Linked DNA regions of Prochlorococcus marinus CUG1416. The protein of the gene in region 1 interacts with the protein of each later gene in a pairwise test. Links are inferred from orthologs where the notes say so. Each region holds a gene or a part of one and is shown in the gene's direction. Other genes may lie near its edges.

Region 1 (15,399 bases):
GCATTTCATTGTGCAAACGTGGGTATTTGGGTTTCTGATCCTTATGGTCTAACTGGTCATGTAGAGCCTGTAGCCCCTTCCTGGGGAGTAGACGGATTTAATCCTTTCAATCCAGGTGGGATAGTTGCAAATCATATTGCGGCTGGACTTATGGGTATCATTGGAGGTATTTTTCACATTACAAATAGACCTGGAGAAAGACTTTATAGAGCATTAAAACTAGGAAGTCTTGAAGGAGTTCTAGCTAGTGCTCTAGCTGCTGTGCTATTTGTATCTTTTGTCGTTGCAGGAACAATGTGGTATGGTTCAGCGACAACACCAGTCGAGTTATTTGGTCCTACCAGATATCAATGGGACTCAGGCTATTTCAAAACTGAAATTAATAGAAGGGTTCAAACTGCTATAGATAATGGTGCCACTAGAGAAGAGGCATATGCATCCATTCCAGAGAAATTAGCTTTCTACGATTATGTTGGAAATAGTCCTGCGAAAGGAGGATTATTCAGGGTTGGAGCTCTAGTTAATGGTGATGGCTTACCAACTGGTTGGCAAGGTCACATTGCTTTTCAAGACAAGGAAGGTAACGATTTAGAAGTCAGAAGAATACCTAACTTCTTTGAAAACTTCCCCGTGATACTAGAAGATAAAGAAGGCAATGTAAGAGCTGATATTCCATTTAGAAGAGCTGAAGCAAAGTATTCATTTGAACAAACTGGCGTTACTGCAACTATTTATGGAGGTGACCTAAATGGGCAAACATTTACTGATCCTGCAGTAGTTAAAAGATTAGCTAGAAAGGCGCAGCTTGGAGAAGCATTCAAGTTCGACAGAGAAACCTATAAATCTGACGGTGTATTCCGAAGCTCTCCAAGAGCGTGGTTTACATATGCACATCTATGTTTCGGATTGCTATTCTTGTTTGGCCACTGGTGGCATGCTTCAAGAACTCTTTACAGAAATTCCTTTGCTGGTATTGACGCTGAGATTGGTGACCAAGTTGAATTTGGTTTATTCAAGAAGCTTGGTGACGAAACCACAAGAAGAATCCCAGGAAGGGTTTAAACTAAACTTTATTACTTAATCTTATGGAAGCTTTTGCTTACGTTCTTATTTTAACTCTCGCAGTTGTCACGTTATTCTTTGCTGTCGCCTTTAGAGATCCACCTAAATTTGATAGAAAATGAACTTAGAAAAAAAACCTCTTTAATCAAGAGGTTTTTTTTTACTTTTCATAATGAAAATATTGCTCTACTATAAGAGTTAAAGTTCACATTAATTCACTACATGCAGTGTCCAACCTGTCAAAATACAGATAGCAGAGTTTTGGAATCAAGATCTGCTGATAGTGGTAAAAGTGTTCGCAGAAGGAGAGAGTGCTTAAATTGCAACTTTAGATTTACAACTTATGAAAGAGTTGAAACAATGCCAGTTTCAGTAATAAAAAAAGATGGGGGCAGAGAATTATTTGATAAACAAAAATTATTTACTGGCATATCAAGAGCTTGCGAAAAAACCACCTTCACTAGTGAAGCAATTATTAATTTTGTAGATGGGATTGAATCACAAATCATACAGGATTCTAATAAAGATATTAAATCTTCACAAATTGGAGAATTAATACTTAAAAATCTTAGGAAGGAAAACGAAGTTGCCTATATAAGATATGCCTCTGTATATAGAAAATTTAATGGGGTAAAAGATTTTATTTCTACTCTTGAATCTCTAAAAGGAACTTCAAAAAACCAATTAGCTTCAATTTTATAAAATTCAGCATCCTAAAGTGTAGAATACATAACACAAATGATTTTTTGCTATTAGTTTGCAGGCTAGTAGCATTCCTTTCTAACTACCTTTGGTAGTCTGCGATGCAACAAATGAACGAAAATTCTTCCCAAACAATTCAAGAACTTTCTGAAGATAAAGAAATTAAAAATTCGTCTGAATTAGATAATGATGCATTATCCCAAAAGGAGGAAGAGTTATCATTCGAAAATAAAGATATTCCTTCCGCAGATTCTTCCTCTAGTAGAACAAATGCGGATTTTGATAATGCAGGATTCACTCAAGAAGAATTTGCATCACTATTGGGTAAGTATGATTATAACTTCAAGCCTGGCGATCTAGTAAAAGGTACCGTTTTTGCTCTAGAACCCAAAGGAGCCATGATAGATATAGGTGCCAAGACGGCTGCTTTTATGCCTGTTCAGGAGGTTTCAATAAATAAAGTTGAAGGACTAAATGATGTTTTACAACCTTCAGAAAGCAGAGAATTTTTCATAATGAGTGAAGAAAATGAAGATGGCCAATTAGCACTTTCTATAAGAAGAATTGAATATCAAAGGGCATGGGAAAGAGTTAGACAACTGCAAAAAGAAGATGCAACTATTTATTCTGAAGTTTTTGCGACAAACAGAGGTGGAGCTCTTGTGAGGGTTGAAGGCTTAAGAGGTTTTATCCCAGGTTCTCATATAAGTGCTCGAAAAATTAAAGATGACTTAGAAGGTGAGTACCTACCTTTAAAATTTCTTGAAGTTGATGAAGAGAGAAACAGATTAGTACTAAGTCATAGAAGAGCTTTGGTTGAGAAAAAAATGAATAGACTTGAGGTGGGAGAAGTAGTTGTAGGTTCTGTTAAAGGTATTAAACCTTATGGAGCTTTTATTGATATTGGAGGAGTTAGTGGTCTGTTGCACATTTCTGAGATCAGTCATGAACATATCGAAACTCCTCATAATGTTTTAAATGTAAATGACCAAATGAAAGTTATGATAATTGACCTTGATTCAGAAAGAGGAAGAATTTCATTATCTACAAAAGCACTTGAACCTGAGCCAGGCGATATGCTAACCGACCCTCAAAAAGTTTTTAATAAAGCTGAAGAAATGGCTGCGAAATATAAGCAAATGTTATTTGAACAAACTGACGATAATGAGGAAATAGCCACAGCTTCCGCTGAAACAGTTTAAATTCACTTAATTTACGTTGCCCTTTGATATCGCACCTAAAGGGTTATTTATCTTTAAACAAGCATTTCTAAATTTACAATCATTGATTACTAACGACAGTCTAAATTATTATAAAGTTTAATATTTACAAATTATATATAAATGAGTGATTTCATTTTCACTTCTGAATCAGTAACTGAAGGTCACCCTGACAAAATATGTGATCAAATTAGTGACGCGGTTTTAGATGCTTTATTAACAGAAGATCCAGAAAGCAGAGTTGCATGCGAAACTGTCGTTAACACGGGTCTTTGTCTACTTACTGGAGAAATAACTTCAAAAGCAAAAGTCGATTACATAAAACTTGTTAGAAATGTAATTAAAGAAATTGGATATGAAGGCTATAGAGCAGGGGGTTTTGACGCAAATAGTTGTGCTGTTTTAGTAGCACTTGACGAGCAATCACCAGATATTTCACAAGGAGTGAACGACGCAGATGATGTTAACGATGACTTGGAAGATAATACCGGAGCTGGTGACCAAGGCATAATGTTCGGCTATGCATGTGATGAGACGCCTGAATTAATGCCCTTACCGATTAGCTTAGCTCATAGATTAGCTATTCAACTTGCCAAAGTGAGACATGAAGAAGTCCTTAATTATCTACTCCCTGATGGTAAAACTCAAGTAAGCATTGATTACGAAAAAGGGGTGCCAGTCTCTATTAATACGATTTTAATTTCAACTCAACATAATCCTGAGATTGATGGAATAACAAACGAAGAAGAAATTCGTAAAAGAATAAAGGAAGATTTATGGACGCATGTTGTAAATCCTGCTACTGAAGATTTAGAAATCAAACCAAACATTAGCAAAACAAGATTTCTAGTAAACCCCACGGGGAAATTTGTCGTAGGCGGGCCTCAAGGAGATGCTGGGCTAACTGGTAGAAAAATTATTGTAGATACTTATGGTGGATATGCTAGACACGGAGGTGGGGCATTTTCTGGCAAAGATCCCACAAAAGTAGATAGATCAGCCGCTTATGCAGCACGTTATGTAGCTAAAAGCATAGTTAAGGCAAAACTGGCAAAAAAAGCGGAAGTACAATTAAGTTATGCAATTGGAGTAGCAAAACCAATTTCCATTCTCGTGGAAACTTTTGATACTGGTGTTATTTCACAAGCTAATTTGACTGAGCTAATTAAAGAGCACTTTGATTTAAGACCCGCAGCAATAATAAAAGAATTTAACTTAAGAAATCTACCAAAAAAAATGGGAGGAAAATTTTTTAGAAAGACAGCCTCCTATGGACATTTTGGCAGAAGAGATCTTGAGCTGCCTTGGGAAAATGTAGAAGAAAAAGCAGCCAAATTAGCAGAGGCTTCCAAAATCTTTTTATAAATATTTTTTCTATGCCTGATAATTTTTATGGAGGGTTAGATTTTGGAACGAGTGGTGCAAGAATATCAATAATTAATCCTAATAAGAAATTAGTATATTCAAATTCAGTACCTTATTCATACAGCTTTAAAAATCCAAATTCTTGGATCAATTCTTGTGAAAATCTCTTAGTGAATTTACCTATTGAGGTAAAAATTAACCTTAATAAATTGGCTATCTCCGGCACCTCAGGAACTTTAATAGCATCCAATTTGCGAGGAGATCCGATAGGAGAAGCAATACCTTATGACCAAGCATGTATTGAACATAAGATCCTTCTTGAATCCTTAACTTTTGGAGAAGATCATCTGCGAACTCCATACAGTAGTCTTGCTAAAGCATTAAAACTAATAGATAAATACGGGACAAATATACTTTTACGACATCAATCTGATTGGATCACTGGTTGGTTTTTAAAAGACTGGACTCATGGAGAAGAAGGTAATAATCTAAAACTTGGTTGGGATCTAAAAAAAGAATCGTGGCCAAAAAGCTATCTCAATACTTCATGGCAAAAATGCCTACCGCATATAGTAAAAAGTGGAAAAATTATTGGACAAGTAAATTCTGATTTGGCAGAGAGATTTAACTTCAATAAGAAATTAATATTAACCTCAGGCACCACTGACTCTAATGCAGGTTTAATAGCTGCAGGTTTAGGGAAAGAAGATGGTCTCACAGTTTTAGGAACAACAATAGTGGTTAAAAAAATTATTGATAACCCTATAAAAAAACAGGGAATTACAATCCATAGAGTAAACGACGATTGGATATGTGGAGGAGCATCAAATGCTGGATGCGGCATCTTGTCTAAGTTCTTTTCTGATTTAGAAATAAAGGAACTCAGTCGACAAATTAATCCATCGAAAAACACTTATTTGGATCTTTTACCTCTTAATAGTAAAGGAGAGAGATTTCCTGTTAATAATTCTAATTTAGAGCCGATACTTGGCCCTCGACCAGTAAGCGACTCACTTTATTTACATGCATTATTTGAGGGGCTAGCTAAGATCGAATTGAAAGGATGGGAAGAACTAGGCAAACTAACCGGTTCACTGCCAAAAAAAATTATTACTATTGGTGGAGGTTCAAAAAACCCTCAGTGGAGAAAAATAAGAGAAAAAATTATAAATATACCAATATTTTCTTGTAATAAAACCACTTCTTTTGGTACTGCCTTATTAGCGATTAATTCAAAATAATAATTTTTGATATTTGATAAAGATATAAAATTTTTAATGAAAAGGGTTTCACAAACTACACATCTTAATTTAAAGTATATAGGTTAGAGCCGGGATAGCTCAGTTGGTAGAGCAGGCGACTGAAAATCGCCGTGTCCCCAGTTCAAATCTGGGTCCTGGCACCTTTAAAACCCCTTCCTAGAAGGGGTTTTATACTTTCATGACATGGGGACTCGTGATTTTTTTGTAATTTTATTTTTTATAATTGAAAATTCTTAGTTTTCGACTCTACAGACCTGACCAATAACGCCCAAAATCAATTTATCTCCATTTGGATCTTGCCAATCAGCTAAATCATTGAAATTTTTATTTACTTGATCTATAGAGACATCAACGTCTCTAAATGACTTTTCAAAACAATTTATATCCATTGTGTAAAGAATATCCTTAGTAATTTCAGTTTTTGTCTTGGGAATAAATTTACTCAATACTCTCACAGAACCATCCTCATTCCTTTTAATACTTTGTCTATCCCATAACTGTTCTCCATATTCACTTTTAGGGACTCCAACCCATTCATGAGGCAAAGCATTTGATTGTTTTATTGAAATACACAGGGAAAAGATTATCGAAAGAACTAAACCAATGCTATTTCTAGTAAATATTGAATTAACTTTATTCTTAGAATTAACCATGAATACTTATGAAATAAAAAAATTTCTTATCGAGAGTAAATATAAGATTAAAAATTTATAAAAATTTTTATTGATTAGTAATTCTATTATAGATACAATCAAATATTAAATTAAGAATTTACTTCCAATAAATTTACTAGAAAATAATGAATAAAATACAGAAATTTCTCTCAGTAGTTTTTTTTATCGCAATATTTGTTGTATTGATTTATTTAATCCAAAATTATGGGATAGAACCCCTAAGGAACAAAATTGAGAGTATGGGGATTTGGGCTCCATTTGGAATCTTCATACTAAGAGGAGTAAGTATTATTTTACCAGCTCTTCCAAGTTCAGCTTATTCTCTTCTCGCGGGTTCATTATTAGGGTTTCAAAAAGGTTACATGACAATTATCTTTTCTGATATCGTTTTTTGCCAAGCTGCTTTCTTTATTGCAAGAAAATATGGGCGAGTCCCTGTAAGGAATTTAGTAGGCCCAAAAGCGATGAAAAAAATTGAAAGTTTTAATCAAAACCAACTAGAAGAAAATTTCTTTCTCATGACAGGCCTACTAATGACTGGACTTTTTGATTTTCTAAGCTACGCAATTGGTATTGGAGGAACTCGCTGGAAAATATTCACTCCAGCATTATTAATAAGTCTTCTAATCAGTGATTCCATACTAGTTGCTGTAGGAGCCGGTGTTAGTCAGGGAGCAGGATTATTTCTGGGAGTAGCTCTTTTGGGCATGTTTGCATTAGCTACTATTTCAGGATTAGCAAAAAATAAAATTCCTAAATAAAAAAAGAGTTAAAAATCCTGTAATCAAAGAAGAGAGATATGACATTTTTGCAAACAAGAACTATTTGAATAAGAATTCATGCAAGAATAGAAGTCGATTAATTTTTTAAAGTTCTTAGATGACTCCATTTAGACCAACTTCACATAATCGCCCTGGAGAACAAATATCAACAACTCCTTCTGGATTAAAAGTAACTTCTGCAAAGAGATTAATGGTGGATTCAATGGTAAGAATGATTCAAAAAGCAGAAAATCATTCCGTAGAAGATAAACTTGACGAAGAATCTAACAACAATTAATCAATTCATTGATAAAAGCATAGGAGAGTGGAAGTCCATAAGAAGTAGTCATACATTAGCTTTTCAGGAATTTGAAAACTCAACTAGTAAAATATACATAAAACATATCAACTCAAAAAATAAAAAAGTTCCTGAAATTTTTAAAAATTACAAATTAAGTTTAAACCTAGAGAACACAGCCATTTCTATAAAATGGCAAGCTATTAGTGATTGGGAAGAAGATAATATGAGTGAGGAAGATGAAACTATTTTGATATTTTTACCCAAGGATGAAAATTCAGGAATTGTTTTACGAAATAAAGGTTATACAGAATCCTTTATTTCATCATCCAATTATTTTGTTGATGAACAAAATAATTTACACATTACAACTATTTACAAATCAACAGTTTCCGAAGAGAGAATTTCCTTTTTATCTACTCACATAAGATCCAGATTTTCTACTATTAGAAATCTCGCAAACAACTCAGTAATACAGACGTCCCATACTTCAGAGATAAGAAATTTAGCTAGTTTAAAAGATTAATTATCTTTGCAAATTGCAACTCTGTTTCAGATATTAATTTAGTAAGAAATCCTGTCTTTCCTTGCATATTATTAACTGTTGTATTTAAATCAGAGATTGTTGCATCTCGCATTAATTCAATAACCCTTCTTGCATTGCTTAAAGGTACCCCAAGAGCAAGATAAGTATTTTTAAGATCCTTCAAACAACTTTTTTCTAAAACTGATTCGTCATTAGAAATTAAAAGATAAGCAACAATCCTTAGTATTATTTCTCCATCTCTTAAACAAACGGACATCTTGTTAGTTGTATTTAAAGATATTTCTGAATTAACTGAATCTTGATTTTCGCAAATCATTGCTGTTACAGCGTCTGCTGCAATTGCAGGCGAATTATTGGTTATTGAGGTTATTGCATCTAATCTCGAATTTGCACTATTAATAAATTCTTTTATGTTTCTTAAATCATTTAATTTATTATCAGCAGTCAATAGTTGATTATTATTTGAAACTGACATTCCTGAAGTAAAAAGTTAAAGTTAGAGTTTAAGATTAGTACAAAGCTAGTAAAAACAATACAATTTCAAAATTAACGCAATGCTTCTTAATTAATAACTTCATTCCAAAGTGATAGTTGAAATAATTCAAAAAAAAATTTTTTTCCGCTAATATGAAATTATGTTTTTAATAAAGTTTTGGATCAACAAGATTTAAAATTATCAAAGAAACTTATTTCCTCATATAAAAAGAGATTGCAAAAAGAAATTATTGACCGAAGTATAAAATTAAGAATGCCTCAAAATAAATTTGAAGAAATAATAAATAACAACAATGAACTTATAAATTTAAAAAAAACGTTAGAACACCTTGAAACGGAATCTGAACCTCATAGTAAAGTCTGATTTCTGAAAAACCCTTCCAAAAGTGTCTCAAACTAACAATTTTCTTTTTAAGTCCTTAAATAATGAACAACTACTAGCAGTAAATCATGTTTATGGACCATTATTGGTTGTAGCAGGTGCAGGCAGCGGAAAGACAAAAGCTCTTACCCACAGAATTGCAAATCTTATTGAGAACAATTCTATAGATCCCTACAACATTCTTGCGGTTACTTTTACTAATAAAGCTGCTAAAGAAATGAAGGCAAGATTAGAGGTTCTTCTAGCTCAAGAATTAGCCTTAAATCAATTTGCTCAGCCTTGGGCAACTCTCAAAGAAATTGATCAAAATCAATTAAGAACAAACGTTCACCAAGAGAGGCTTCAGAACCTTTGGATCGGTACTTTCCATTCTTTATTTTCAAGACTTCTGAGATACGATATTGAAAAATATACTGATCCAGAAGGACTAAAATGGACAAGGCAATTTTCAATTTACGACGAAACAGATTCTCAAACTTTAGTAAAAGAAATTATCAGTCAAGATATGAATCTTGACCCTAAAAGATATGATCCCAAAAAGATTAAAAGAATAATAAGTAATGCTAAAAATCAATGCCTAACTGCGAATGATCTTTTAGAAAAAGCAGATAATAATTTTGATAAAACAGTTGCAGAAGCCTACAAGAGATATAGAATTTCGCTTTCAAAAAATAATTCTCTAGACTTTGATGATCTTCTACTTTTGCCTGTTTTCTTATTGAGGCAAAATGATATAGTCAGAGATTACTGGCACAAAAGATTTAAACATATTTTGGTTGACGAATATCAAGATACAAATAGAACACAATATGAACTTATAAAATTAATTGCTGCTGGAAATACTGAACCAAAAAAATTCTTTAGTTGGGAAGATAGATCAATTTTTGTAGTAGGAGATGCTGATCAAAGTATTTATAGTTTCAGAGCAGCTGACTTCAGAATTCTAATTGGTTTTCAAGAAGATTTTAAAACTTCACTTAATGAAGATACAAAATCATCTTTAATTAAATTAGAGGAAAATTATAGGTCATCATCTAATATCCTTGATGCTGCAAACTCGCTAATTGAAAACAACTCTGAAAGAATTGACAAAGTTTTAAGGGCTACTAAAGAAAAAGGGGAGCTTTTAAAGTTACTCAGCTGTGATGATGAAATTTCCGAGGCAGAAGCAATTACCAATAAAATTAAATCACTAAACAATTATAATCAGAAGCCAATTTGGAAAAATTTTGCAATTTTATATCGAACCAGAGCTCAGTCAAGAGTATTAGAGGAATCTCTTGTAAGGTGGCGCATTCCTTATACAATTTTCGGAGGATTGCGTTTTTATGATAGAAGGGAAATTAAAGATGCGATAGCATATTTAAAAGTTCTGGTTAATTCTTCAGATAACGTTAGTCTTTTACGCATCATAAATGTTCCTAGAAGAGGGATTGGTAAGACTACTATTCAAAAACTTAATGAATTATCTAACAAGCTAAATATTCCATTATGGGAAGTAATCAATGATAAGCAAAGTATTGAAGAAACAATAGGCAGATCATCAAAAGGAATTAATAAATTTACTGAAGTTATGAATGATCTACTGTGTTATCTAGAAAATTCAGGCCCTGCTCAACTACTACAACTAATATTAGAAAAAAGTGGTTATTTAAGTGACCTGCTATCTAGTGGGACTGAAGAATCTGAAGATAGAAGAAATAACTTACAAGAACTAATTAATGCAGCTACTCAATATGAAGAAGAAACAGAAAGTGGAGATGTAGAGGGATTTCTTTCTACAGCAGCCTTAACAACTGATAATGATACGAAGAAAAATAATCCCAACTCTGTAACTCTTATGACTCTGCACAATAGTAAAGGTTTAGAATTTCAAAATGTTTTTATCACTGGGCTAGAACAAGGTCTCTTCCCTAGCCATAGATCAATAGATACTCCCTCACTTCTTGAAGAGGAAAGAAGATTATGCTACGTAGGTATTACTAGAGCTAAAGAAAGAGTTTTCTTAAGTCATGCCAGAGAAAGAAGATTATGGGGTGGAATGCGTGAAGCAACAATTCCTTCAATATTTCTTTCAGAAATACCTGAAGATTTAATGGATGGCGAATTACCACAAACTGGTGGTGCTTCAATTAGAAGAGATTTGCATCTTAATCGTTTAACAAGAGTTGATCGAAACAATCCAAATGAATTTGTCAACAAACCAATAAATGCAGTAAGGAAATTATATTCGGGACCCAGTAAAGGGAAGAGCTGGATAGTTGGAGATAAGCTAATTCACTCAAAATTTGGGAAAGGTGAAATCATACATATTTTTGGGAGTGGGGAAAAAATATCTTTAGCAGTAAAATTTGGTGATAAAGGAAGTAAAATTCTAGATCCCAGATTAGCTCCAATTCGTTATATAAGTTAAAACTCATGAACGATATCTCTAATTACATCCAAGGTGAATTAATCAAAACTCCATTTAATTTATATAACCTAATTACTAAATACATAGCATCTAATAACAATACTAAAGTAGCTTTTGTTGGTGGTTATTTAAGAGATTTATTAATTAGTAAATTCCACAAAGAATCTTTTTCTAAGCCTGTAGATATAGATCTTGTTATAGAAGGCTCCTCTATTTCTCTGGCAAAATTTATAAAAAAAAATATTGTAAATGTAGATTTATGTTTAATCAAGGAATTTAATTTATACAACACAGTAGAAATAAATATTAATGACTATAAAATTGATATTGCTTCTGCAAGAAAAGAGATTTATTCTGCTCCAGGCTTAAATCCCACAGTAACTAAAAGTACTATTGAGGAGGATCTTAAAAGGAGAGATTTCACTATAAATTCAATAGCCTTCGAGGTCTCGAACAGGAAAATCTATGATCTTTATGGAGGAATTTCTGATATAAAAAGCAAAAAATTGAACCTACTTCACAATAAAAGTATTTCAGATGATCCTAGTAGATTAATTAGATGTGCAAAATATGCTTCAAGGTTAGATTTCAATATTTCAAATAATTCTCTTAAACAATCTCAAGAAACAGTTAGACAATGGCCTTGGAAAAGTTCAGAAACTCATCAGAAAATGATTTTCCCTCCTGCACTTGGCATACGAATAAGGATGGAACTAGCTGAAATATACAAACACGATAACTTGAATAATGTAATTTCGATAATTCATCAATGGGGAATTATCTCAATATTAAATGAAAATATTCAAGTCGATAAGAGGTTTTTCAGGGGACTAAATTGGATCAAAAAGTTGAATGGAAGTTATATTCTATTCTTGTTAAAAGATGCAGACGATTTAGAGAAAGCATGTCAAAGATTTTTGATCAATAATAGTGAGAAGAAAATATTAGAAGATTATACAAATATAAAAAAGATATTCAAAACCAAGCAAGATAAATACATACATTATTCTCCGTCAAGTTGGACAGAATTTATTGAGAAGAGAAACCTTAATGACGAAACAGTCAAATTATTAATTTGTGATGGGGGTGTATTTTGGCGAAACTTATTTAAGTGGCTATTTACTTACAAATACATAAAATCTGAAAAAGATGGAGAGATATTAAAAAAAGAAGGGTGGGAACCAGGGAAAGAAATGGGAAAGGAAATCAAAAGATTAAGATATTTGGAAATTGACAAGTTAAATAGAAATTAATTACATTTTTACAACTTTTCCAACCTTATACCATTTATCTTTTAAAGAATTTTCATATTTAGGGTTGCAACTAATCAACAAGGGGCCACATGTTTGGGGATCTAATAGTAATGAAATTCTTTCGCTAAAGGTCTCTTTATCTAATGAATTTTTATTTAAAAAATTAATTATCCTTTTTTGCTGATTTCTTTTGTAAATTTTGTCAAAAATTTCTTTATTTGATTCAAAAAAAGTACTTTTAATATTTCTTCTTATTAAATCAAAAACTCCAGGATAGGCTTTAAATGCCAATAAATCTAATAAAACTTTTATAGGCTCTAGATTATTTGTTTCCCTAAACAAGTTAGATGATTCAACCATCTCTTTAAGATGTCCAATAAATCCATATCCAGTAATATCAGTAGCAGCATTGACTAATGATTCTCTAAATTGATCTTGAAGAAAATAAATCTCATCGATCAAATTTTGCTGACTCTTGACTAAATTCTTCATTATTTCAGAAGAACTACTTGGCATATTAATATTTTGCATTTGCCCCGCGAAGTAAATCCCAACTCCCAGTGGTCTAGACATCATAAGGACATCTCCATCATTCATTCCAGATTTCAACCATGGTTTTGCTCCACTTTTCAAGATCCCCTGAACAGTTAATGAAATATCTATTCCTAGTGAATAAGGTTTATTTACTAAACTTCTTGCCTCGTAAGTATGGCCTCCCATTAGTTCACCTCCTTGATCCTCAACTGTTGACTTAATCCCCTGAAGGCATTGAGAAAAGAGGTAACTCTGAAATTCTCTTTCAACTTTTGGCAATGATATCAAAGCCTGCGCAGATGACAGTTTTGCGCCACAGGCCCACAAATCTGAGCATGCATGCAAAGTAGTAATTTTTGCATTGAGCCAAGGATCACTTACCAAAGCAGGAAATCCATCTACACTTTGTAAGATACGATCTTGACCATTGTTATAGATCTGAACTGAATCCTCAGGGGATGAAGCTAAGCTATCTAAATTTGAATTTATTAAAGATTTATTCAAAACAAACTGAGGAATTTTCGCCGCACATCCCCTACAATCATTCAATGAAATATTTTTTCCACCATTAAGCATAATTAGTCTTTTTGAGCGGAACTTTTGAATAAAGTTCAGATCAATTTTATGCTTTAAAAACCAAATAAAAAAAGAAGGACCAAAAACAAAATTGCGATAAATAGCAAAAGCCTTTGGATATTGGCTTGGAAATACATTAACTATTTGCAATCCGAACCTTTGTGGAAACCATTTTTTTAAAGATCTACCTTCTATCTCTTTTTTTAGGTTATGGACTAGTGTATTTACCACTTTTACTGCAAAAATACCAGATGCAGGTCTCTTTGATGAATCTATTACTGCGCAATCGCCTGCAGCAAAGATCCCGGAGACACTTTTCAACTGCAAATTGTGATTTATGAATATTCTGCCATTTGAGTCAGAGTCTAATAGTTTTTTTTGTATCCATAATGGAGATTTATTTCCAGTACATAAAAGAATCTTGCCATAATCAGAATCAAGATTGTCAACCAATTCAATATTTGAATTTCGTAAACTTTTTAGAATCTTATTATTAATTTTTGTTGAATCACATAATAGCTTTAAGTGTCTAAATCTCCATCTTTTTCTCAAAGCATACGAGACCTCAATTGCAGCAAGACCGCTCCCAACAATTACGAAAGGAAGTTCTTTAACCGAATCAAAAATATCTTCCTGTTGTATCAATTCATAAGCTCTCAGAAAAGGTTTAATTGGAAAAGCATTTCGATTCTCTAATAGGGTCTCAAATTCTCTCGGTATTTTTGTTTCACTTCCATAATTAAGTACCAACTTCGAAAAATCCACTGGGGGTCTATTACTTAAAACAATTGTCTTTAAATTAAAATCAATATCCTTTACTTCTTCTTGTATAAAAGATATTTTTGCATTGTTTGCTAAAGATTTTATATCAATTAAACTTTCTTCTAAAGAAATTGATTTTGAAATCACAGATGGGAACATCGCTGAATAAACCAAATAAGAATCTCTAGATATAATTGAAACAGGGATTTCTGGTATTAATTCCGGACTCATTAACCATTTCTTAATTAAAAGAACATTTGTGTGTCCTCCTCCAATTAGTACTAGATGATTACAAGTCATTTACATCACAATGCATAAAGAACATTTATTACCAATTAAGAATTCAAGATTAGGAGTAATAGGAGGGAGTGGATTTTACTCAATGGATAACATAGATTATTTAAGAGAAATAGACATAGATACTCCCTATGGTAGACCCTCTGATTCAATAAAAGTATTTAAGCTTGAAAATTTAGAAATAGCATTCATTCCTAGACATGGCATAACACATAGTTTAAATCCCACTGAAATTCCTTACAAAGCTAATATTTGGGCTCTAAGATCATTGGGAGTACGATGGATTATCGCTCCATCAGCAGTTGGTTCTCTTCAAGAACAAATTAGGCCACTAGATATAGTTGTACCTGACCAATTTATAGACAGAACTAAAAATAGGCCTGCATCATTTTTTAATGATGGAGCTGTAGCTCATGTAACGATGGGAGATCCCTTTTGTACCAATTTATGCAGAATATTGGGGGAGATCGGAGAAAAAAATATTCCTGGCGGAAGACAATTACATAAAGGAGGAACTTATTTAGCCATGGAGGGGCCAGCTTTCTCAACTCGAGCAGAATCTAATTTATATAGAAGCTGGGGCTGTTCAATAATAGGCATGACAAATCATACTGAGGCAAGATTAGCAAAAGAGGCTGAGATAGCTTACTCCTCATTATCTATGGTAACTGATTATGATTGCTGGCATCAAACCCATCAAGAAGTATCTGTAGAAATGGTTTTGGATAATCTTAAGTCAAATACTGAAGTAGCTAATAAAATAATCTTTGAAGTAGCGAAAGTAATTGAAAAAGAA
Region 2 (15,349 bases), on another replicon or contig:
ACTAATATTCTTAAGTCCACCCTATGTAACGTCCTGAATATTAATTAAAAGTAAAAATGTATTATTCAATTTTTGGGAAATTAAAATTTAAAAAATATTGTTCAATACTTTAATGGAAATTAAAATGTAAATGATAAAAAAATTTTAAAATTCCTCATAGAAAATACTTTTTTAAAAATAACTAGTAAAAACAATAATCTAGTTAAAAGATTTAGATCATTTAAAAGCGGATCTTCTCGCAAAGATAAAAACTTTTTTTGCATAGAGGGTACTCATCTCATAGAAGAATTGTTGAATTCTGGAAATGCTCCCTCCAAACTTTTAGTTACTGATAAATGGCTTAAAAAGAATCAAAGTCTTAGCAAAAAATTTGATCAATCATTAATAACTATTGTCTCAGATGAGGTTTTGGCTTCTGCAATTTCAACAATTAATCCAGATGGCATCGCAGCATTAGTCGAAATCTCATCAATACCTAATTATCAATTTAATAGTAAAGATGATTTGGTTCTTGTTCTTGATAGGATTCAAGATCCTGGAAATATGGGAAATCTTTTTAGAACGGCTCTAGCTGCTGGGGTCAATTCAATTTTTTTAGCTGGAGGCGCGCACCCATTAAATCAAAAGGTATTAAGAGCATCATCTGGTGCCGTCTTTCACCTCCCATTTCTAAGATTTGAGGGTAATGAAGAAGAAATAATAAATTCTTTATTAAATTCTTTATGTGAATTGTCAAATGTTGGGTTTAAGATATTTTCTACTAGTAGTCACAAGAAAAAATCTTCAAAGCCCTACTGGGAAATTGATTGGACTAAACGTACAGCATTGATTTTGGGTAATGAAGGTGAAGGAATTCATAAAAAAATTCAAGAAGCTTTTAATGAAACAATTTCAATTCCGCATAGTGAGCTTGTAGAATCATTGAATGTGGCTTGTGTTGCAGTTCCATTATTATTAGAACGAAAAAGAGTCGCATACACTTCTAAATACAGAGATAAAAAGTGACTGATTCAAGTTTTGATTTTGATTTAATCGTAATAGGAGCAGGGTATGGAGGTTTTGATGCGGCTAAACATGCTGCTGCTAAGGGACTAAAAGTCGCAATAGTAGAATCTTCTGATATGGGAGGCACTTGTGTTAACAAGGGTTGTGTCCCCTCTAAAGCTCTTTTGGCTGCAAGTGGAAAAGTTAGAGAAATTGCTGATTATGAACATTTAGCTAAATTTGGTATTCATGCGTCACCAGTAAGGTTTGAGAGATCAAAAATTGCAGATCATGCAAATAATTTAGTTTTAAATGTTAGAGAAAATTTAACAAAAACTCTCAAAAGGAGTGGAGTTGAAATTATTTTGGGCATTGGAAGACTTCAAGGAAATCAAAAAGTGGGTGTGAGAGATAAAAACGGAATTGATAAAATTTTCACTTGTAAGAATGTTGTTATAGCAACTGGTTCTTCTCCTTTTGTTCCTCGTGGAATTTCTTTGGATAATAGGACTGTATTTACTAGTGATGATGCGGTTAAACTTGAGTGGCTACCAAGATGGATAGCTATTATTGGAAGCGGATATATAGGATTGGAATTTGCTGATGTTTATACCGCGCTAGGTTGTGAAGTTACCATGATCGAGGCTTTGGAGAATATTATGCCAACATTTGATCCAGACATTGCAAAAATTGCTAAGAAGAACCTTATTCAATCAAGAGATATAGATACAAAATCAAATGTCTTTGCGACAAAAATAACACCTGGATGTCCTGTTAAAATAGAACTGACGGATGCAGAATCTAAAGAAGTTATAGAAACTTTAGAAGTTGACGCTGTACTAGTTGCGACTGGTAGAAGTCCTAATAGTAATAACTTAAATCTTGAATCTGTTGGGATTGAAACAGTAAAAGGCTTCATTCCTATAGATGATCAAATGAGGGTTAAAAATGGTGAGAAAATAATACCTAACATTTGGGCTGTTGGAGATGTAACTGGTAAACTAATGCTTGCCCACACAGCCGCAGCGCAAGGTACTATTGCTGTTGATAATATTTGCGGTGGTAACTTCGAAATTAATTATAAGAGTATCCCTGCGGCAACATTTACTCATCCTGAGATAAGTTCAGTTGGTCTCTCTGAAGCTGAAGCTAAAGAAATATCGGCAAAAGAAAATTTTACTTTGGGAGTTGTCAAAAGTTTCTTTAAGGCTAATTCAAAAGCATTGGCTGAATTGGAGAGTGATGGAATGCTCAAGTTGATTTTCAATAAAGATAATGGAAAAGTATTAGGTGCTCATATTTTTGGGTTACATGCAGCTGATTTGATTCAAGAAATTTCGAATGCCATTTCAAGGAATCAAGATGTAATTGAATTATCTACAGAAGTACATACTCATCCCACTCTTAGTGAAGTAGTTGAGGTCGCATATAAACAAGCGGCTTCTCAAGTAAAATAGAATTTATACTTAATGGAAATAAGACGCAGGCCACCAAATCCAACAGTTAGGGTAGAAAATTTAGAATATGCTGTACCTCACAGAGAGGCACAAGCAAAAAATATTCTCGAAGAAATTGTATGGCATAAGGACCTTGAAATTAAGAATTTTAAAAAAATAGTTTCTTTGGAAGATCTAATAAAGAAGATTAGTAAACTTCCTGCTCCTAAAGATTTTTATGAAAGTATCTTGGAGTCGAAAATAAAACCAGGAGTTATTGCTGAAATAAAAAAAGCTAGTCCAAGTAAAGGTGTTATCAGAGAAAAATTTAATCCTGAAGAGATAGCGCCTTGTTATCAAGGATTAGGTGCATCATGTATCTCAGTATTAACCGATAAAAGGTTTTTTCAAGGTAGTTACGAAATACTTGAAAATGTAAGGAAATCAACTAATCTCCCTCTACTCTGCAAAGATTTTATTATTTCTGCTTATCAGATTTATAAAGCAAGGGTATCTGGTGCTGATGCAATATTATTAATCGCGGCGATTTTAAGCGATGATGATTTAATTTATCTAAAAAAAATTGCTGATAATTTAAGGATGAGCGTTCTTGTTGAAGTCCATAACAAGAATGAATTAGAAAGGATATTAAAGTTAAAATCTTTTAATTTGATTGGAATAAATAATAGGGACTTAAAAACTTTTAAAACAGATTTAAAAACATCAATAGAATTGATGAATACATATTCAGATATATTTTTAAAACAAAATATTCTTCCCATTAGTGAATCCGGAATTAATTGTAGAGAAGACGTAGAATCGCTTATATCTATTGGAATTAAGGGAGTATTGATTGGTGAAACTTTTATGAGAGAAAGTGATATTGAAAAACCTTTCAAGAAATTATTTAACTCAAATTAATTTTGACTCCAAATCGTGCTATAAAATTGAATAAACTGAGATGTACTGAATATATATGCAGGCTGTAATATTAACCGGTATCGTTGCAGGATTTGTGCATGTAGTTAGTGGTGCTGATCATCTAATAGCAATGGCGCCAGTAGCTATTAATAATCCCAAAAAAGCTCTTGGAAATAGTTTCTCATGGGGCTTAGGACACTCTTCTGGAGTTCTCTTATTAGCTTTTCTCGCTATTTTTATAAAGGACATTACGCCATTAAACAAATTCTCCAATATTGCTGAATTCCTAGTTGGAATTTCTCTTCTAATTGTTGGAGTATTTGCTATTAAGAATTCTTTTCAATTAAGTATGCATTCCCACTCTCACAAGCATGATAATGGGATTGCTCATCGTCATTTTCATTTACATGTTAAGGAACAAAAAAATACTAATAAGCACTCCCATGCTTTAACAGGTTTAGGCTTACTCCATGGTATAGCAGGAGGTTCGCATTTTCTTGCAGTTCTACCTGCATTAGCTCTCCCTTTAACAAGTGCTTGCTTTTATTTGATTTCATATTTAATTGGTTCATTAATAAGTATGAATCTTTTTACTTGTTTAATATCTTTAACGACCTTTAAAGCAAGTCAAAAATTTATTAAAAGATTAATAGCTGGTGCAGGAGGGCTTTCCTTCTCCATGGGATTATTTTGGATTCAAAGAAGTGCTTCTATCTTTTTGAATTAATAAAACTTTTTAATTTAGAACTGATTAGTTTAGAGGTTACAATCCCAATGATTTTTTCGTTATTTACTAATCCAAATTTATTACTATCTTCACTAAATTCCATATTGTCACCAAAAACTTCAATAGTATTTTGATTCACTAAATTTATTCTTTTGATGAGGTTTTTGTTCTTAAGTGGATGATTAAAAATAACTATTTGACCAGGTTTTGGATCTGATTTGCCTTCCTTATAATTTTTAAAAAATACAATATCTCCTTCTTTGAGGGAAGGCAACATAGAATCACCGCTAATAATGGCGGTTTTTCTTAAGCCTAAGAAAAATAAAATTAAGTCAAATAAACTTTTGAAAATAATTCTGATTAACTAGCTTTTACAAAAGCGTCTGATCTTCCTTTTGAAGCCCAGAAAATATTATGAATCTTTTCTACATAACTCATGAGTTCTTCAGCTTGAGCTAAATCAATATTAACTTTGCATGCACTGCATAATTTGGCCGCCTTCCAAATGGTTTCATGTAAGTCTGGATAAGTTTCTAAGTGAACTGGTTTAAAGTAATCTGTCCACAAAATTAGAATTTCTTTCTTTGTTTCTTTTGCTTGCTCTTCTTTAACTGCAACATATCTAGAAAATGTATTACTGTATGTAGCCCACTCTGCTGAATCAGTGCTAGAAGGAGCTTCTAATGCAATAAGTTTTTTTGTCATTGATAAAACTGCTTCAGCAGCAACTCTGGTAGATGCTGGATCATAAACACCACAAGGACCATCACAGTGAGCATGGACTGTCATTGGGGATTTTTTATCTAGAAAAGAATTGATGAATTTACTTAACATTTCAAATATTTGATGTTGTATATATATTACTTGGAGATTAACTAAATTGAAAAGTCTTAGATATTTTTCTTACTTAATTTAATTGACTTTTAATAATTCAACTTCAAATATCAAAGTTGCATTGGCGGGTATAACACTTCCTGCCCCTCTTGATCCGTATCCAAGTTCCGGAGGTATTGTTAATTTTCTTTTTCCTCCAACTTTCATGCCGGCGACACCTTCGTCCCAACCTTTTATTACTCGTCCAGCACCTAAGGGAAAGCTGAATGGAGCTCTGCCGATACTGGTGTCAAATTGTGTACCGTCTTCTAGAGTTCCTGTATAATTTACACTCACTGTTTGCCCAGCAGTAGCTTCATCTCCTTCCCCATTTACGATATCCGAAATAATTAGACCACTTTCTGTAGTCCTTGAATTGCTTTCTGATTGTGTTTCTTCTGCCATAGCGAAAAGTATAGGATTTGGATCTGATGGGTCTAGCTCAAATAAATTATTATTTGAAACATTTGATGATTTTGCAACAGGTGTTTTTTGAATTAACTGAGTTTCTGATTCGGCAGCATTAACAACTTGGGGTGAATTAAATTGACTGAAAAGAGTTAATGAAACACAAAAAACAAAAACTGCAAAACTAATAAAGACTTCTCTCACTTAAATTTTGAAAGTTACTAAAACTAAGTTTACAGAATAAAGGTACAATAAAAGCGTGATTATAAATTTAATTTAGTAATTTTAGATTGTTAATCCCGACTCAAATTAAAAGTTTAAGACAATATTTTTACCCTTGTTTAGGTGGGATTTTAGGAGGAATTTCAGTCTCAACTCACTTTTGGCTGATTTTTATGCCGATATCTTTATTTATTTTATGGGAGGGAAGTGAAAGAAAAATAGCAAATTTTTGGTGGGGCTTTTTCTTTGTTTTGATAAGTCATTCATGGTTATATGATCTTCATCCATTGACATGGCTCGGTTTTTCATGGTTTGCAAGTTTAATAATTGCCATTTCAATATTATTATTTTGTGCTTTTTGGGGTGGGTTATTAGTTTATTTATGGGGGCTGTTAGTTGAAATGATTCTCTGGAAAGAGGATGTTTTTAAAATGAAAATTATGCCTTTAACCATAAAAGTATTCTTTTTATCTTTGATTTGGGGGATTGGTGAATTGATACTTTCTCAAACACCTTTTTTCTGGATAGGTTTAGGTGAAAGTCTAGTCCCAGGTGATATTTATCTTGCTGGTTTGGCAAGATGGATTGGTGCAAGTGGTTTATGTGTAGTACAAATATTGATTGGATTTTGGATTTTTTTTAGTCACGGAAAATGGAGAAGAAAACTTCATTTTAAAAAAATATTTATTTTTGGACTTTTGGTTATTGTTTTCTTACATTTATTAGGAGGTTTAACAACTCCAATAAAAAGAGATTATGAATATCCAGTAGCTATTTGGCAAACAAATATCCCAACAAGAGAAAAATTAAAAATAGATAATGAGTTTATTAAAGAAAAACAATCTATCGCTCAAGAATATGCTTTAGCCAATCAAGCAAAACTTCTTGTTGCTCCTGAAGGAACTCTAACTAATAATTTTTATTTACCTAAAGGCATTAAGGTTAATACTTTGGCAGGAGGTTTCAGAAATTACGAGAATGAGTTAAGAAGCTCTTTACTGGGATTTAAAATTGGAGATAAATCTTTTACCTCTTTCATAGATAAAAATAGACTTGTTCCATTAGGTGAAAAAATACCTAGATTTCTAAATAGTTTTTCAAGAGGATTATCTGCACTAGGAGGAATTCAACCAGGTTCTGATTCAAGATTTTTCGATCCTAAATTTACACCTCCATTAGCAGTAGCTATCTGTTACGAAATTAGTGATGGAGTGAAAATAAGAAAGGCTATTAATAGTGGCGCAACACTAATAATAACTGCAGCAAATTTAGATCCCTATCCAATTAAGCTGTCTAATCAATTCCTATCTTTGGCGAGATTAAGAAGTATTGAAAATAAGAAAAATAATTTACTCGTATCAAACACAGGCCCTTCGGGTTTAGTTCAGGATGATGGAAAAATAATTCAAATGCTTGATTTAAATGTTGAGCAAAATGAAATAGTGTTCCCTAATTTTTCATCCGAAAAGACTTTCTATACAAAATTTGGAGATAAACCTATTTTGTTTTTGTTTATATTTTTTATGGGATTAAATATCTTTTGGAAAATTAATTAATTAATCCACCACCTAATAAAATTTCTCCTTTATAAAAAACTGCAGCTTGTCCTGGCGTTACCGAACTTTGACTTTCTTCAAAAATTAATTTAAATGTTTTAGTTGGATTATCTGAATTTTTCAAAGGAATTAAAGTGCCTTTTACTGGATGACTTCTATATCTGATTTGTGCTTCTACTTCTATCTCTTGCTTAGGCTCTTCGATTGAAACCCAGTTAACCTTATTAATTATTGCTTCCCTATTAAAAAGATCACTTTTATCAGCTACGTACACTACGTTTTTTTTTCTGTCTAGACTTTTTACATATAATGGTTCAGGCCAAGCAATGCCCAAACCTTTTCTTTGGCCTACCGTAAAGTGCTGAATACCATTGTGTGTCCCAAGGACTTTACCGTTGACATGAATAATTTCTCCTTCTTTGGGCTCAATGTGCTTGTCAATAAATCTCTGCATTGATCCATAATGCTCAACTAAACATAAATCTTGACTTTCTGGTTTTTGAGCAGTTCTAAGGCCTAATCTCAGGGCTTCCTTCCTCGTTTCTTCTTTTTTCATTTCACCAAGAGGAAATTTTAATCTGCTCAGTACTTCTTGTGAAAGAGAATAGAGAAAATAACTTTGGTCTTTGTTCTCGTCAGCACCTCTTAGAAGAAGAAATTCCTTAAATATAAAGCTCTTGCAATCAAGTTTTTCAGCATAAGATGATTTTTTCAGCCTTGCGTAATGTCCGGTTGCAATATAAGTAAAGTCTTTTTTGGTTATTGCGTAATTAAGCATCTCTTCAAATTTCACATTTTTGTTGCACATCGAACATGGAAGTGGAGTGAAACCTTTCTCGTAGCTTTCAGTAGTTTTTTTAATCACCTCTCTTTCGAATATTTCTCTTGAATCTATTATTTTATGGTTAATTCCTAAATCTTCACAAAGGCCAGCAGCATCTACTAATCCTTCAGAACAACAGGACCCTTGTCCTTTCATTAGCCAAAGAGTTAGTCCCTCAACATTCCAGCCTCTTTCAACAAGAAGAGCAGCTGAAAGGGAACTATCTACGCCACCAGAAAGACCTACAATAATATTTTTCTCCTTTTTAGTTTTATTATTAGTAGAAAAATAGTTCTCTAATTTTTTATCCTTTTGTGTCTTTAACATGGAAGTTTAATTTTTTGAACAGTACTTCAATTGTTTTGTACTAATTATGAACGAAATTGTATGGCCAACAATTGACTCTAAACATTTAATTGTTGATTCAAAGCAAATGTTGATATTAGAGAAAGAAATGTTTTCTGATGGCATGCCACAAGAAGCATTGATGGAAAAAGCTGGAATCCAAATTAGTAGATGGCTCTTGAAAAGGAAACCTCTTTTAAAGCATGGAATAACTGTTTTAATAGGTCCTGGGCATAATGGTGGGGACGGTGCCGTAATAGCTAGAGAGCTTTTTTTGAAAGGTTTTTTAGTCCAGGTATGGTGTCCATTCCCGATAAAAAAAACATTAACAAATAACCACCTTAATTATCTTACATCTATTGGTGTTACAAAATTAGTAGAGCCCCCTAATGCAAATGGGAAAGAACTATGGATTGATGCGGTTTTTGGTAATAATCAAACAAGAATAGTTGATAATAAATTAATCAAACTATTTAATCAAAAATTTCATAATAAATATGGCAAGGTAATAAGTATTGATATTCCAACAGGATTATGTCCTAATAAAGGAAAGCCGTTTTTAGATAATGCAGTAAAGGCAGACTACACTTTAGCTATAGGTCTTAATAAAATTGGGTTAATACAAGATTCTGCTTTGCCTTTTATTGGAGAATTGAACCATATAGATGTAGGGGTACCTATTAGTAAATTGTCCAAAGTTGATAGAAGGATTTTTAAGGTTACTTACAAAGATTTAAAAAATATTGATTTACCTTCTTTACCAAAAAATTCCAATAAATATAAAAGGGGAAGAACATTATTAATCGCGGGAAGTGAAAAATATCCTGGCGCAGCATACTTAGCATTAAAAGGGGCCATATCAAGTGGAGCAGGATTTATCTCTGCGGTCTTGCCTGAGTTAGTTGCTGAATCTATTTGGCAAGTTGCCCCAGAAATAGTTTTAAAAGGAACTATGCAATCTAATCAAAATGGAAATGCATCCTTATCAAGTGTATTAAAAAATATTGATTTAAGTGCATTTGATTCATTAGCTTTAGGCCCAGGCATAGGAATTGATTATGATGATTGGGAAAAATCAAAAGACTATCTTTTAAGTTTTGAAGGATTATTGATCTTGGATGCAGATGCACTCAATAGGATTTCGGAATCTAAATTAGGATCAAAATTCTTTTTAGAGAGAAAATTTAAAACATGGATTACACCTCATACCAAAGAATTTTCAAGGTTATTTCCTCATATAAAAGGTGAGACTAATGTTGGACTAGCTCTTAAAGCGGCCAAAGAATTTAATATAAGTGTTTTGTTGAAGGGAGCTAATAGCATAGTCGCTGATGATCAAAAAGCATGGCAACTTTTTGGAACTGATTCTCAGACGGCTAGAGCTGGATTAGGTGATCTTTTATCCGGATTTGTAGCTGGCAGTTCTGCGATTGATTTGACGTTTTGTAGAAATATAAAGACTGATTTTTTTGCTAAATACGTACTTTTACATTCATTCGCAGCATCAAAGTGTAAAACTGGGTCAAATGCTTATGCGATTGGTGATGAATTATCGAAATTAATGAGAAATAAGAAAACGAGACAAATATCTTGAAAGAAACAATTTAAGAGAGTTATTTATAGTTTTAAACACATAAATATACAAATATTACTTGAAATCTGAAGCGCGCATTAAATATTCGGCTATTTCATTAAAAGTGTAGGAGAGTCTTAGTACCTTATTTAGGTCAAAAAAATGGTTTCCTCAATACCAGCACAAGCAGAACCCCCAAGAAGAAGAAGTAATGATCCGATTAGTTGGTATTTGCAGAACATCGGGCGAGTTCCTTTGTTAACACCTGCTGAAGAGATTGAATTGGGAAATCAAGTTCAGAAAATGATGATTCTCACAGAAGATGGTCAATTAAATGAACAAACTAAAGAATTTACAACGCAGCAAAAAAGAACAATAAAAATTGGCAGAAGAGCTAAAGAGAGAATGATGAAAGCTAATTTAAGATTAGTTGTTAGTGTGGCAAAAAAATACCAAGGTAAAGGTCTAGAACTTCTTGATTTAGTTCAAGAAGGTTCTCTTGGTTTGGAGAGGGCTGTGGAAAAGTTTGATCCGACAAGGGGATATAAGTTTTCTACTTATGCTTTTTGGTGGATTCGACAAAGTATGACAAGAGCAATAGCTTGTCAATCACGAACAATCCGTTTACCAGTGCATTTAAGCGAAAGATTAGCATCTATAAGAAAAGTTAGTAGGGATCTGGCACATAAACTTGGTGCTATGCCAAGCAGAATTGAAATTGCAGAAGCAATGGAAATTGATGTGGAAGAATTAGATTCTGTTTTAAGACAAGCTTTATCAACAAGTAGTTTAGATGCTCCAGTTAATGGTGATGATGGGAGGAGCTTTTTAGGTGATTTAATTGCAGATAGTAATAATGAAGAGCCTTTAGATCAAGTTGAACAGAAAATGCATCAAGAGCAACTTGGGAAGTGGTTAAGTCACCTAAGCGAGCAAGAACAACATGTTCTTAAATTAAGGTTTGGACTAGATGGAAATGAGAGGCATACACTTGCAGAAATAGGTAGATTATTAGAAGTTTCTAGGGAGAGAGTAAGACAAGTTGAATTGAAGGCATTAAGAAAATTAAGAAATTTAACCAGAAAATTACCTAGTACTATTTAATCTAATCTTCAGCCCAAATATATTTAGTTAATTCTTCTGAAGGTGGTTCAGGTGAATCTAAAGCATCTTTAACAGAATCAGTTATCTCTTTATCTATTTTCTTTTCAATATTTTTTAATTCTTCTTGGGTTGCGAATTTACCCTCAATAATTTCTTTGGCTAATTTCTTAATTGGATCTCTTTTGCCCCAAAACTCCTTCTCTTTTTCTGCCCTTAATTCATCAGGATCTGCAAGAGAATGACCTCTATATCTGTAAGTTAAGCATTCTAAAAGAGTGGGCCCCTCTCCTGCCCTAGCTCGTTTAATTGCTCTTTGTGCTGCCCCTCTTACTGCTAATACATCCATCCCATCAACTTCCTCACCATGCATGCCAAAAGCAGAGGCTTTTCTCCAGATTTCGGGATTGCTGGTTGCTCTATCGTGAGCCATACCAATAGCCCATTTATTATTCTCAACAACAAAAATTATAGGTAATTTCCATAATTGGGCCATATTTAAACATTCAAAAAACTGTCCATTATTGCAAGTTCCATCTCCAAAGAATGCCGCAGTTACTGCATCACTATTATTATTCCCAAGAACTTCCTTTTTATATTTGCTTGAAAAGGCTGCTCCTAAAGCCACTGGTATGCCTTCTCCAATAAATGCATATCCTCCCAATAAGTGATGCTCTCGTGAAAATAAGTGCATGGACCCTCCTCGGCCTTTACTACAACCTGTAGCTTTACCAAAAAGTTCACTCATAACTTCAAAAGAGGGAACACCTGCACTTAGTGCATGAACATGATCGCGGTAGGTGCTACAAAACCAATCATGTTTCTTTTTCATGGCGCCAATTACTCCAGTGCTAATTGCCTCTTGACCGTTATATAAATGAACGAAACCAAACATTTTCCCCCTATAGTACATTTCTGCACACTTATCTTCGAATCTTCGACCAAGTGTCATATCTTCATAAAGAAATAATCCTGTTTCTCGATCTAATTGGGCTTTTTTTATGTCTTGAAGATTTGAGATTCTCTCTACGTGTGTTTCCAAGAAAATACCTTATTGAAGTTTTGATTTGTTAACATTCTAAGCTGTGAAGGTCGATTTTCATGATTTTTTTTAATAACTCTGTAAGACCTTATGAAAAAAAGTTTTTAACTTGATAAAATTTGTCTAAGAATTTTTCAATAGGATATTTGTTTGGAACTTCCTTTAGACCATTTTCGTTTAATTGGCGTAAGCCCCTCCGCAACATCTGAGGAAATATTAAGGGCGTTTCAGTTAAGGTTAGATAAAACTCCTGATGAAGGTTTTACTTATGAAGTTCTAACCCAAAGATCAGAGTTGCTTCGTTTAACTGCTGATTTGCTCACAGATCCAGAAAGTAGGAGAGAATACGAAAATTTGTTACTTAATGGAGCCTCTGGATTAGAGTTTTCTTCAAATAGAGAAGTAGCGGGGTTAATACTTCTTTGGGAATCAGGTTCACCTAAAGAAGCTTTTAAAATCACAAGAAAAGCTTTGCAGCCTCCACAAACCCCAGCTTTAGGCAGTAGTCGAGAAGCTGATTTAACTTTATTGGCTGCTTTAACATCAAGAGATTCTGCGATACAAGAACAACAGCTTAGATCCTATTCAAACGCTGCAGATTTTTTACATGAAGGTATTCAACTTCTGCAAAGAATGGGAAAGCTTGGAGAAATAAGGAAAGATCTTGAAGAAGACTTGGTTTCTCTGCTTCCTTTCAGGATTCTAGATCTCCTTAGTAGGGATTTAAATGATCAGGAGTCTCATAAAAAAGGTTTAAGTATGTTGGAAAATTTAATAGTTAAAAGAGGTGGTTTAGAAGGTAATAATAAATCTGAATATGGAAATTATTTAAATCAACAAGAGTTTGAAGCTTTTTTTCAACAAATTAAGCCATATTTGACTGTTCAAGAACAGATAGATTTGTTTCTTGGATTACAAAAAAGAGGATCATTAGAAGCAGGATTTTTAGCTTTTTTATCCTTGACAGCAATTGGTTTCTCAAGAAGAAAGCCGGAAAAATTATTTGAAGCGAGGAGGATATTAAAGAAACTAAATTTATCAGGTCTTGATTCAATGCCTCTTGTTGGTTGTTTAGACTTGCTACTAGCAGATATTGAAAAGGCCTCTGCAAGGTTCTCCAGCAGTTCTGATGAAAAATTACGAGATTGGCTTAACAATTATCCAGGCAATAACTTGGAGGCGATATGTATTTTCTGTAAAAATTGGTTGGAGAATGATGTTTTAGTTGGTTATAGAGATATTGACTTAAAAGAAGTGGATTTAGATTCTTGGTTTGAAGATAGAGAAATTCAAGAATTTATTGAAACATTAGAAAAGAAATCAAATAAAACTACAATTAAATCAAATTTTCAGAACCAACAGATCAAAAAAGAATCTTCTACAAAAATCACAGATGATTTTGATAGTACATTAGATAATATTGATGAAAGTAGATTACCTTTGCCAGGTGGCATAAAACAAGCATATGAAAAGCTTGATATTCAAGAAAATAAATTCAATGAGGAAATCTTCAAGAATAAACCAATAGAGTTTTATAAGTACTTAATCGAAAAAATTGCTGAATTAAAGTTTGTTTTTGGAGAATTTCTTGAGGATAAACATATTACCAGTCGCACACCTTACTTAATTTATTTATATGCTTTTTTGATCTTATTCACATTTGGTATTGGCATTGGATTTTTAAGAAATAATTTTAAAAATTCAATTCAGGATGATGCTGTTGAGGATAAACCTTTTATAGCTTTAGATAAAAATCAAAAGGTTAGTGATAACGATATTACTCAAGAAATAAAAAAAAATTCTTCAAATAAATTAAATTCAATCCCTGAGAAATCTACTGCAATTAATTCCTCTAAATTCAAAGCACTTACTACAGCATCGCCTTCTTTAGAAGAGGTAAGAGATTTAATTAATATATGGCTTCTGAAAAAAAGTAATTACTTAGCTGGAAAGAGTGAACTTAATCTCTCTACGATTGTTAGTAATGGTTTGATTGATAGAACAATTGAAGAAAGACAAAATGACATAAAGAAAGGAATTTATAAACAAATTACTTCCCAAATACTTAATATAGATTTGAAATCGCAGACTTCCTCTAGGATTGTTGTTTTAGTTGAATTAAATTATTTAGAGGGAATATTAAAGGATTCTGGGGAATTTGTTAACGAAACATCATTGAATCCTCTAAAGGTTAAATATATTTTGGGTTTTTCTAATAAATCATGGAAATTGGTTGATTTTGTAAGTGGCTTGTAAGTATAAACTTCGAGATCATCTATAATAATTAAAATTTCTTTTTAATAATGTTTGATGAACTCTCATCACGCTTTGAAGACGCAGTAAAAGGTTTAAAAGGCGAAGCAAAAATTAGTGAAAATAATATTAATGATGCCTTGAATCAGGTAAAAAGAGCACTTCTTGATGCCGATGTTAGTTTGTCTGTAGTAAAAGATTTTATATCAGATGTTAAAGATAAAGCTATCGGAGAAGAAGTAGTTAGGGGTGTAAACCCAGGTCAAAAATTTATAGAAGTTGTAAATAAAGAATTGATTAACATTATGGGGAATGAAAATTCTCCATTAAACGAAAATAAAAATAGTCCCACTGTTATTTTAATGGCTGGACTTCAGGGAGCTGGTAAAACAACTGCAACAGGAAAATTAGGCCTTTATTTGAAGGAAAAAGAAAAAAAAGTTCTTTTGGTGGCTGCAGATATTTATCGGCCAGCAGCTGTAGAACAACTTAAAACATTAGGAAGTCAATACGACTTAGAAGTTTTTTCAGCAAAAGAGAAAAATAGCAAACCAGAAGAGATAACGAAGGACGCATTGAATTATGCGAGTGAAAATAATTTTAACTCGATCATTATTGATACTGCAGGAAGATTGCAAATTGATGATTCAATGATGAGTGAAATGGTTCGGATAAAGGAAGTTTCTAATCCTGATGAAGTTTTGCTTGTTGTTGATTCTATGATTGGGCAAGAAGCTGCTGATTTGACAAAGTCTTTTCATGAAAAAGTAGGAATTTCAGGGGCGATACTAACTAAGTTGGATGGCGACTCTAGAGGAGGAGCGGCTTTATCAATAAGAAAAATAAGTGGTAAACCTATCAAATTCATAGGTGTAGGCGAAAAGATAGAGGCACTGCAACCATTCCATCCAGAAAGAATGGCTAGCCGAATTTTAGGAATGGGTGATGTATTAACACTTGTTGAAAAAGCACAAAAGGAAGTCGAGCTTGCTGATGCAGAAGCTATGCAAAAGAAACTTCAAGAAGCAACTTTTGACTTTAATGATTTTGTTAAGCAAATGAGATTAATAAAAAGGATGGGCTCA

What was found.
Region 2: the proteins of HA146_RS01620 (region 1) and lpdA interact in binary tests that used the Escherichia coli proteins (3 or more experiments, as listed by UniProt). The link is inferred for Prochlorococcus marinus CUG1416 from one-to-one orthologs.

The regions. Positions count from the first base shown.
Region 1 is NZ_JAAORM010000002.1:68,997-84,395, reverse strand. Bases 8,427-11,476 are described here. They hold HA146_RS01620 (UvrD-helicase domain-containing protein), read left to right. Parts: upstream 8,427-8,772; coding sequence 8,773-11,181; downstream 11,182-11,476. Other genes in these bases: HA146_RS01615 (CCA tRNA nucleotidyltransferase), read left to right, coding at 11,187-11,476; HA146_RS01625 (hypothetical protein), read left to right, coding at 8,544-8,750. In the rest of the region: psbB (photosystem II chlorophyll-binding protein CP47), read left to right, coding at 1-1,062; HA146_RS01680 (photosystem II reaction center protein T), read left to right, coding at 1,086-1,184; transcriptional regulator NrdR, read left to right, coding at 1,285-1,764; HA146_RS01670 (30S ribosomal protein S1), read left to right, coding at 1,875-2,966; metK (methionine adenosyltransferase), read left to right, coding at 3,108-4,349; HA146_RS01660 (FGGY-family carbohydrate kinase), read left to right, coding at 4,361-5,590; HA146_RS01650 (hypothetical protein), read right to left, coding at 5,845-6,264; HA146_RS01645 (TVP38/TMEM64 family protein), read left to right, coding at 6,411-7,046; HA146_RS01640 (hypothetical protein), read left to right, coding at 7,165-7,344; HA146_RS01635 (phycobiliprotein lyase), read left to right, coding at 7,319-7,870; HA146_RS01630 (R-phycoerythrin subunit beta), read right to left, coding at 7,854-8,366; more of HA146_RS01615, read left to right, coding at 11,477-12,434; selenide, water dikinase SelD, read right to left, coding at 12,435-14,606; mtnP (S-methyl-5'-thioadenosine phosphorylase), read left to right, coding at 14,617-15,399. UniProt on the Escherichia coli protein: A helicase with DNA-dependent ATPase activity. Unwinds DNA duplexes with 3'-5' polarity. Translocates on single-stranded DNA with 3'-5' polarity. Initiates unwinding more efficiently from a nicked substrate than double-stranded DNA.
Region 2 is NZ_JAAORM010000005.1:185,715-201,063, reverse strand. Bases 222-3,221 are described here. They hold lpdA (dihydrolipoyl dehydrogenase), read left to right. Parts: upstream 222-1,001; coding sequence 1,002-2,441; downstream 2,442-3,221. Other genes in these bases: trpC (indole-3-glycerol phosphate synthase TrpC), read left to right, coding at 2,454-3,221; HA146_RS07265 (TrmH family RNA methyltransferase), read left to right, coding at 222-1,005. Also shown: more of HA146_RS07265, read left to right, coding at 142-221; more of trpC, read left to right, coding at 3,222-3,341; HA146_RS07250 (hydantoin utilization protein A), read left to right, coding at 3,397-4,068; sodX (nickel-type superoxide dismutase maturation protease), read right to left, coding at 4,052-4,396; sodN (superoxide dismutase, Ni), read right to left, coding at 4,429-4,902; HA146_RS09660 (FKBP-type peptidyl-prolyl cis-trans isomerase), read right to left, coding at 4,981-5,553; HA146_RS07230 (acyltransferase), read left to right, coding at 5,640-7,127; tRNA 2-thiouridine(34) synthase MnmA, read right to left, coding at 7,120-8,277; HA146_RS07220 (NAD(P)H-hydrate dehydratase), read left to right, coding at 8,324-9,889; HA146_RS07215 (RpoD/SigA family RNA polymerase sigma factor), read left to right, coding at 10,031-10,972; pdhA (pyruvate dehydrogenase (acetyl-transferring) E1 component subunit alpha), read right to left, coding at 10,974-12,011; HA146_RS07205 (IMS domain-containing protein), read left to right, coding at 12,162-14,267; ffh (signal recognition particle protein), read left to right, coding at 14,315-15,349. UniProt on the Escherichia coli protein: Lipoamide dehydrogenase is a component of the glycine cleavage system as well as of the alpha-ketoacid dehydrogenase complexes.